Regions from separate parts of the Pseudomonas sp. JZ114 genome, predicted to be linked through region 1. Evidence: riboswitches for the same ligand, from Rfam matches in the RefSeq annotation. Region 1 holds a riboswitch; the other holds the start of a gene.
The links. Region 1 has a riboswitch for cobalamin ahead of cobO (cob(I)yrinic acid a,c-diamide adenosyltransferase). Riboswitches for the same ligand answer to the same signal wherever they lie in the genome.
Positions count from the first base shown of each region.

Region 2: another riboswitch for cobalamin. It lies ahead of JQR90_RS08660 (CbtB domain-containing protein); the one in region 1 lies ahead of cobO (cob(I)yrinic acid a,c-diamide adenosyltransferase).

Region 1 covers NZ_CP069256.1:2,436,013-2,440,134, forward strand. The annotation lists gene cbiB (adenosylcobinamide-phosphate synthase CbiB) at 1-100, opposite strand, end outside; gene bluB (5,6-dimethylbenzimidazole synthase) at 97-762, opposite strand; gene JQR90_RS11315 (cobyrinate a,c-diamide synthase) at 759-2,060, opposite strand; gene cobO (cob(I)yrinic acid a,c-diamide adenosyltransferase) at 2,057-2,698, opposite strand; cobalamin riboswitch at 2,816-3,014, opposite strand; gene JQR90_RS11325 (YggL family protein) at 3,230-3,595, shown strand; gene JQR90_RS11330 (restriction endonuclease) at 3,651-4,122, opposite strand, start outside.
Region 2 covers NZ_CP069256.1:1,852,905-1,857,026, reverse strand. The annotation lists gene cobN (cobaltochelatase subunit CobN) at 1-434, opposite strand, end outside; gene cobW (cobalamin biosynthesis protein CobW) at 439-1,491, opposite strand; cobalamin riboswitch at 1,615-1,804, opposite strand; cobalamin riboswitch at 1,863-2,078, shown strand; gene JQR90_RS08660 (CbtB domain-containing protein) at 2,175-2,360, shown strand; gene JQR90_RS08655 (CbtA family protein) at 2,370-3,056, shown strand; gene JQR90_RS08650 (sirohydrochlorin chelatase) at 3,056-4,084, shown strand; gene JQR90_RS08645 (precorrin-8X methylmutase) at 4,089-4,122, shown strand, end outside.

The DNA of each region.
Region 1 (4,122 bases):
TTGCCCACCGACCAAATCCCACCAGAGGATGCCAACGTCGAGGCTCGCCCAGTATCGTATCCAGCAGCACACCTAAAAAGGTGGTCAGGGCCAGAATCATGTCTTTTCAGTCTCCTTGACAGAACCCCAGCGGTTTTCAAACACGAGCTCATCCAACGGGCGAGCCGTTCGCCAACCCTCCTCGACCAGCATGGGCTGATTGTAGAAGGCCTCGACAGGCCCAAGACACAGGATGGCCAGCGGCTTGCTGCCTTCAGGCATCCCCAGCAGTTCAGCCACCGCAGCCGGGTCGAACAGCGAAACCCACCCCATCCCAAGCCCCTCCGCCCGGGCGGACAACCATAGATTCTGGATCGCACAAGACAGCGATGCCACGTCCATTTCAGGCAGCGTACGGCGTCCGAAGATATGGGCTTCTCGCCCCTCCATGAGGGCAGCCACCAGCAGCTCGGCACACTCCTTTATGCCCTCCACCTTGAGCCGCATGAACTCATCGCTACGCTCACCCAGCGCCTCTGCCGTGCAGACACGCTCGGACTCGACCAGCCGGTAAAGCTCGGCACGCAGCTCCTGATCAGTAATGCGCATGAAGCGCCATGGCTGCATGAGGCCTACGCTTGGCGCTTGATGAGCAGCGCTCAACAGCCGCCGCAGCTGATCCTCCGGTACATGGCCGCCACTGAAATGACGCATGTCACGTCGTTCGGCGATAGCACGATAGACGCCGGCCTGCTCGGCGGAAGGAAAGGCGTGAGGATTCATGGTGCTAGCAGGGCAGCCGCCGTTTCGGGGGCGGATGGCATGTAGAAGTGAATGTAGCTGGCAGTCAGGCGGCCCTGTTGGAACACCGACTCCGCCGTGGCCTTGCCATTGGGGCAGATACCACGCAACGTTGGAGCCAGTGGCGATTCCAAGGATGAGTGATGATACGTATGGCCACGCAAGGTGCCGCTATCGAAGGCAACGCTTTGCAGCGCCAGTGCAGTAAGACGTGGCTGCAAGGTAGCTTCCCCTTCGAGAAGTCCAACCATCTCGCCCTGCTCGCCTGTCTTGTCAGCCAGGCGCTCCAGCAGATAGAGCATCCCCCCGCATTCGGCCAGAATGGGCTTGCCTGCGGCATGATGCGCCCGAATAGCAGACTGCATGGCGGTATTTCCAGACAGCTGTTGAATATGTAATTCAGGATAACCGCCCGGCAAGTAGAGACTGTCTACTTCCGGTAACTGCTGGTCCTGCAACACTGAAAAATGCCGAATCTCAGCGCCCATAGCGCGTAGAAGATCAAGGTTCGCCTGATACAGAAACGACAGTGCCGCGTCGCGTGCAACCCCGATGCGCACATCAGCCAGCAGCGGTTCGACGCTCTTCTTCATAGGGGCCTGAAACAGCACAGGCTCCGGTAGTGAGGTATCGGCACTGGCAGCAATGGCATCGGCCGCAGCGTCCAGACGTGCATCCAGATCCGACAACTCGTCAGCCTGGATCAGCCCAAGATGCCGGCTCGGCAACTCGATACCCGAGTTGCGCGGCAAGGCACCAAACCAGCGCATACCGCTTGGCAAACTGGCCTTGAGCAGCTCGGTCTGCCGGGCGCTGGAGCCACGATTGGCCAGTACGCCAGCAAAGGGCAGATCCGCCTGATAATGTGCAAGACCGTAGGCTAATGCCCCAAAGGTCTGCGCCATGCCGGTCGCCTCAATAATACCCAGTACCGGCACATTGAAGCGACGTGCCAGGTCCGCACTAGACGGCGTGCCGTCAAACAGCCCCATGACGCCTTCGATAAGGATCAGATCAGCTTCGCCTGCCGCTTCCCATAGCAGCCGGCGACTTTCTTCTTCCCCTACCATCCACAAGTCAAGCTGGTACACCGGCGCACCGCTCGCACGGGCCAGGATCATGGGATCGAGAAAGTCCGGGCCGCACTTGAATACACGGACCTTGCGGCCCTGTCTTGTATGCAGACGTGCCAGGGCTGCCGTTACACTGGTCTTGCCCTGGCCGGAGGCCGGCGCAGCAACCAGGAGCGCCGGACACCGACGATGATCATGCAGGTTCAAAATTCGATTCCTTTCTGGGCGCGAATGCCGCTCTGGAAGGCATGCTTGACCAAGCCCATTTCACTGACGGTATCAGCCGCATCGATCAGCGCCTGCGGTGCACCGCGCCCCGTTACGACAACGTGTTGGGAGACCGGACGCGCCTCGATATCCGCCAGCACGTCTTCAACTTTCAGGTAGCCATGCTTGAATGCGATATTCAGTTCATCAAGCACTACGAGTGCTATTTCAGGATCACTCAATAATGCTTTGGCCACAGCCCAGGCACTGGCAGCGTTTTCGATGTCCCGTTGACGATCCTGGGTCTCCCACGTGAATCCCTGGCCCATCACATGGTAACGGACCTCCTCGGGGAACCGCTGGAAGAACATCTGCTCACCGGTACTGACGCGTCCCTTGATGAACTGTACGACGCCCACTTTCAGTCCATGCCCCAAGGCTCGGGCCACCATGCCAAAGGCAGAGCTGCTCTTGCCCTTGCCGATACCGGTGTGTACCAGCAGCAAGCCTCGCTCATTCTGTGCATTGGCGATCCGCTCGTCCATGACAGCTTTCTTACGGACCATTCGCTCACGGTGGCGCTCATTTCGCGCATCATCGACAGGTAACGAGGTGGGGGTTTCCGGGGTATCACTCATGACGCTCTCCTTCAGGCAAGGGCTGAGGCGAACGGAAAGATCTGCTCCGCAAGGATACAGACGAGGCAACGACGCACAACGCCATTAGCCCTGTGCGACGATCAATGCCCTCCGCATTGCCGTGTAACGCCTGAGGCCGGTCTCCGGGCTCGTGAGCGGAAAAAACTCCTCCGCCGCGCCTTCCCAGACAGCTGTCCAGTGGCCTGTGCGACGTTCAACTCACCTACCGTTGCGGGGGCAGCGCCGGCTTGCTACCGGCTTCCCTGTTTCACCTCGTCGACCCATGTCACGAGGCACCTCAAGCAGACGCGCAGGTTACGGGCAAGCCCTGGGAGCGTCAACGAAAGTCATGGCAAATGGGGATAAATCTTTGCGCAGAAAATCCACCGGCGCGACAGATTCATTTCGCTTTATCGTCACCGCGCTATCATATTTGATAGCCATGCTGGCTGAAGCTGGTGATAATGCGCCGCTTTCCATCCAGTCAAACCCTTTGGCTGGCCATGAAGTTATCGAGCTACAGGTCTCCCTATGTCCGAATCTACTGCCAACGATCCCCGTCTTAGCCGCATGAAGCGCCGTATCCGCAAGAAGCTCTATCTGGGCGAGTTCCAGGAACTGGCATTCGAGCTCAAGGCTGATTTCAAGGAATCGCTTGAAGACGAAGCGCTAGAAGCGCTGCTGAGCGATTTCGTCGATTTCGTCGAGTCCCGTAACCTGGACTACATGGGTGGCTTCGGCGAAACCTGGATCGAAGGCACTATCATGGCAAACAAGCGCTACGGCTCGCCCACCGAGGAAGACCGTCAGGCCCTGACCGATTGGCTCAAGGCACGCAAGGAAGTGGCAAGCGCTTCTGCCAGCGAACTCTACGATGCCTGGCACTTTGAAGAGTAACAGGCCATCGTGAAAAGCCCCGGCCAGTGCCGGGGCTTTTTTATTTCTGCTGCGTTCAGGAGGCTGGCCAGTAGATTCGCGTCAAGGGAATCAGAGATTTCAGCTCCAGATCCAGAGACTCGTAATGCACCAGAAGCATGTCGACTAACTGATCCATGTCCATCAGAGCCACCAATTGACCGGCGCGCTCGGCCTCATAGATAGCCTCCTGGCTGAAGCCGCATGTACTGACAAAAATACCCTTGTCGTCAGCCTTCAGACAGTTCAGAAGCTCTCGCAAAGTCTCACCGCCTACGGCACCTTGACGATGCTGAACCTGGACCTTTACATGAGGGGGATGCAGACCCAGGCCATCCAGGGAAGCCTCGATAGCCAGGCTGCCGTTGGACGCAGGAGGCTGTTTGGTGATAAATCCCATGGCGCGTACCAGACCGGATACCAGCTGGATGATCTGCGCCTCGGAAAGACGATCGAGCCGATCAGCAATCAGTTCGCGAGCCTGTGCTTCCATATCCTGTCGAACACTC
Region 2 (4,122 bases), 580 kb from region 1:
CCGCCCTGTCGCAGGTACTGCCAGATCCGCTCGGCATCCTCAACGGAAGAGTTACCCAACGCCATTAGCTCAGGATCGGGTTTGTCATCTCCGGGTACAAGAATCAGCCTGGCACCTTGTGCGGCCAGCTGGGCCAATTGATCTACACCGTAGCGCCAGTACGCCGCCCCGCCCAGCAACGAGACAATGATGACCTTGGCATGCTGAAGCACCTCATCGACATACAGATCAACCGAGGCGTGATTCATCAGCTGCATGGGGTTGGCCAGGCGCAGGCTTGGAAAGTCCTCAGGCAGCCCGCGCGCCGCTTCGGCCAGCAGCGCTAGATGAGAATCGGCACTGCACAGGATCACCAGGTCGCCCGGGGTCTGTGCAAGATGAGCGATTCCGTCGTCGGGAGTAAAGCCGCCGGGCTGAGTCCTGAGGAGATGCATCGTATTAAGCCAGTACGCTGCGGAGTTCAGCGCTGATGGCAGCCTGATCCAGATCCTGGCCAATCACGACCAGACGTGTCTGCCGAACCTCATCCGCCTTCCAGGCACGATCGAAGTGCTTGTCGAAGCGGGTACCTACCCCTTGCACCAGCAGGCGCATCGGCTTGGCCTTGATGGCGACGAAGCCCTTGATACGCAGGATGCCGTGGCGCTGCACCAGCCCGGTCAATGCGTCCAGCAAGACACTCTCCTCTACCTCTGGCAGATCGACCGCAAACGAGTCGAATTCGTCATGATCATGCTCCTCATGAGGCTCATGGTCGTGATGCGTCTTTCGCGCGTCGATATGCAGCTCGGCCTCGGCATTCAGCCCCAGCAGGACAGACAACGGCAGCTGCCCATTGCTCGCTTCGATGATTTTCACGGACGCTGGCAATTCGCTCTCGATCTGGCTACGCACGGCCGCCAGGGCCATTTGCGGCATCTGGTCGACCTTGTTCAGGATGACCAGATCGGCGCTTGCCAGTTGATCCTCGAACAGCTCATGCAGTGGGGACTCGTGATCCAGGTTGGGGTCCAGCTGACGCTGGGCATCGACTTTTTCGGGATAGGCCGCAAACGTACCCAGGGCAACCGCCGGGCTATCCACCACGGTGACAACGGCATCCACGGTGCATGCATTACGGATTTCCGGCCACTGGAAGGCTTGTACGAGCGGCTTGGGCAGCGCCAGGCCAGACGTCTCGATCAGGATGTGGTCGATATCGGCACGTCGGGCCACCAGGTCGCGCATCACCGGAAAGAACTCTTCCTGCACGGTACAGCACAGACAGCCGTTAGCCAGCTCGAATACCCGGCCTGCGGCTTCTTCTTCGGTACATCCGATGCTGCACTGCTTCAGGATTTCACCGTCGATACCCAGCTCACCGAATTCATTCACAATGACGGCGATGCGCCGCCCTTGGGCATTTTCCAGAATATGGCGCAGCAATGTGGTTTTGCCGGCGCCGAGAAAGCCGGTAATGATTGTGACAGGAATCTTGGCCAAGGTTTTCATGAGCTGCCTTATGAAAAAGGGACAGGCAGGCATGACGAAGACGCGCTCATACGCAGTCCAGACGCCACACCGGATCACCCCGCCCGGTTGTCGGAAAGAATACGGCTCACACGTGCAGCCGCATTCTGAAATGTGTTCAAGGCAGGTCTCCTGGCTCACGGCAACGCTTCTCGCCTTCCCGCCCAAGAGCAGTGGCTTCCTGAAAAGCATCGATTAAACAACCGTTTACAGTTGCGGGGGCAGCTGCGGTCTCGCACCGCATTCCCTCTTAGCTTTGGTCATGTGCCAAAGCACCCTGAAGGCGCAAAGGCTACGAGCGACACTCTGGAGTGTCAATCGATGAAGTTGACGCTTCGCCCGTGTTCGTGGTCTGCTTGCGCCTGATTTCAGGTGTCGCCACGCGGTTCGTGGCGGTGAAACGGGAAGCCGGTTCAAGTCCGGCACTGCCCCCGCAACGGTACGTGAGTGTAGATCGATATCCACTGTGCTCGGCTGTAGAGCATGGGAAGGCCGATCTTGCAGGCGTTGGAGCCCCTTGCTCCACCCCCTTCACAAGTCCGGAGACCGGCCTGATTGACGATTGAGCAACCCGCGGTGGGCGGGCGCAGCTGAATGGCGTGGCGCGCAAGCGACCGCGCCTTCGTGCGTTCCCTCATCCTCGCCACACTCCTAGGAGGGAATCCATGAATAGCCAATCCCTGTCTCATGTGCCTACGGCATCCGGCACCCTGACTCAACGCCTGACTGCCGCCGCCCTGGCGTGCGTGTTGGGAGCAGGCCTGGTCTTTCTAGCCGGCTTCTCACACATCGACGCCCTTCATAATGGCGCTCATGACACCCGTCATAGTGAAGGCTTCCCCTGCCATTGAGGCTGTGACATGTACAAACGGATTGCCTTTACAGCCGGCTTTGCCGGACTACTGGCGGCACTGCTCCTGAGCGTACTGCAGAATCTTTGGATCACGCCGCTGATCCTGGAAGCCGAAACCTATGAGGTAGCGGGTGAAGCGCACGCGCATGCCGCTGACACACCTGCTCACCACCATGACGACGAGGCCTGGGCGCCTGAAGACGGCTGGCAACGAACGCTTTCGACACTCGGCGGCAACCTGGTCGTTGCGGTTGGATTCAGCCTGATATTGGCAGGCCTGTTTACGCTACGAGCCCCGCGCCACGCCTGGCATGGCTTGCTTTGGGGCGCTACCGGCTATCTGACCTTTTGTCTTGCGCCCTCCCTGGGGCTGCCACCGGAACTGCCCGGCACCGCAGCGGCTGAACTGACCGCACGGCAAGGCTGGTGGATCGGCACCGCGGCTGCCACAGCCTGCGCCCTGGCCCTGCTATTTTTCACCCGCCATAGGGTGTTGCGTCTGGCCGCATTGGCCCTTTTTGCGCTGCCCCATATAATTGGCGCACCACAACCTGCCGAACAGGCAAGCCTGGCCCCTGAATCCCTGCAGCAACATTTCCAGTTGGCAGCACTTGTCTCCAATGCCGTTTTCTGGATTGTGCTGGGCTGGCTGAGCGCCTGGTTCTACACCCGTGATACAGCTGAGAACACCTGATGACATTAAGTAACAGCGCACCCGCCATTCTCGTCGTGGGGCATGGCACTCGCAGCAGGCCGGGCGTCGAAGAGTTCTTCCGCCTCGCCGAACACCTCAAGAGCCGCTTTCCGGATCGTCTGTGCACCACAGGCTTTCTCGAATTCGCCCGCCCGACCATTGCTGAAGGCCTTAACAAGCTGATCGCAGAAGGTGCTCGCAACATTACCGCCATTCCTGGCATGCTGATGGCCGCCGGCCATGCCAAGAACGACATTCCCAGCGAACTCAACGAGTTCATGGCCGCGAACCCGGAAGTCAAGATCACCTACGGAGTGGAACTGGGCGTCAACGCCAAGATGATGCGCGCTGCACGCGATCGTATCGAGGCGGCCGAAGCGCAGTTTGGCGATGATTACCGTCGCGATGAAACCCTCCTGGTCGTTGTCGGGCGAGGCGCGTCCGATGCTGACGCCAACTCCAACATCACCAAGATCACGCGCTTTCTGTGGGAAGGCATGGGCTTCGCCTGGGCCGAGACCTGCTATTCCGGCGTAACCAAGCCGCTGGTAGCCGACGCGCTGCCTGTCGTGCATCGCCTGGGCTACCGCAATGTCATCGTATTCCCCTACTTCCTTTTCACAGGACGCCTGATCGATCGCATCTATGCAGACGTAGATGCCTATGCCGAGGCGCATCCTGAAGTACGGGTTGTCAAGGCCGGTTATCTCAACGACCATCCCCTGGTCATCGAGGCGTTGGTGGACAAACTCCATGAAACCGAGGAAGGCACTGGCAACATGAACTGCCAGCTTTGTCATTACCGCGAGCAGATCATCGGCTTCGAAGACCGTGTCGGTGCTCCCCAGTTCGGACACCACCACCATGTGCGCGGTATTGGCACCGATGCCGATCATGACCACCACCATCATCACCATCATGGTCATCACCACCACCACCACGATCATGACCACAGTCATGATCATGCTCTGTCACCTGCCCAGGCAGCGCCGCTCAAAGGTGTTCAGAAACTGACCCCGGCGGATTGATTGCATGCCCTTCGATTATCAGCGCGACCCGGAGGCCA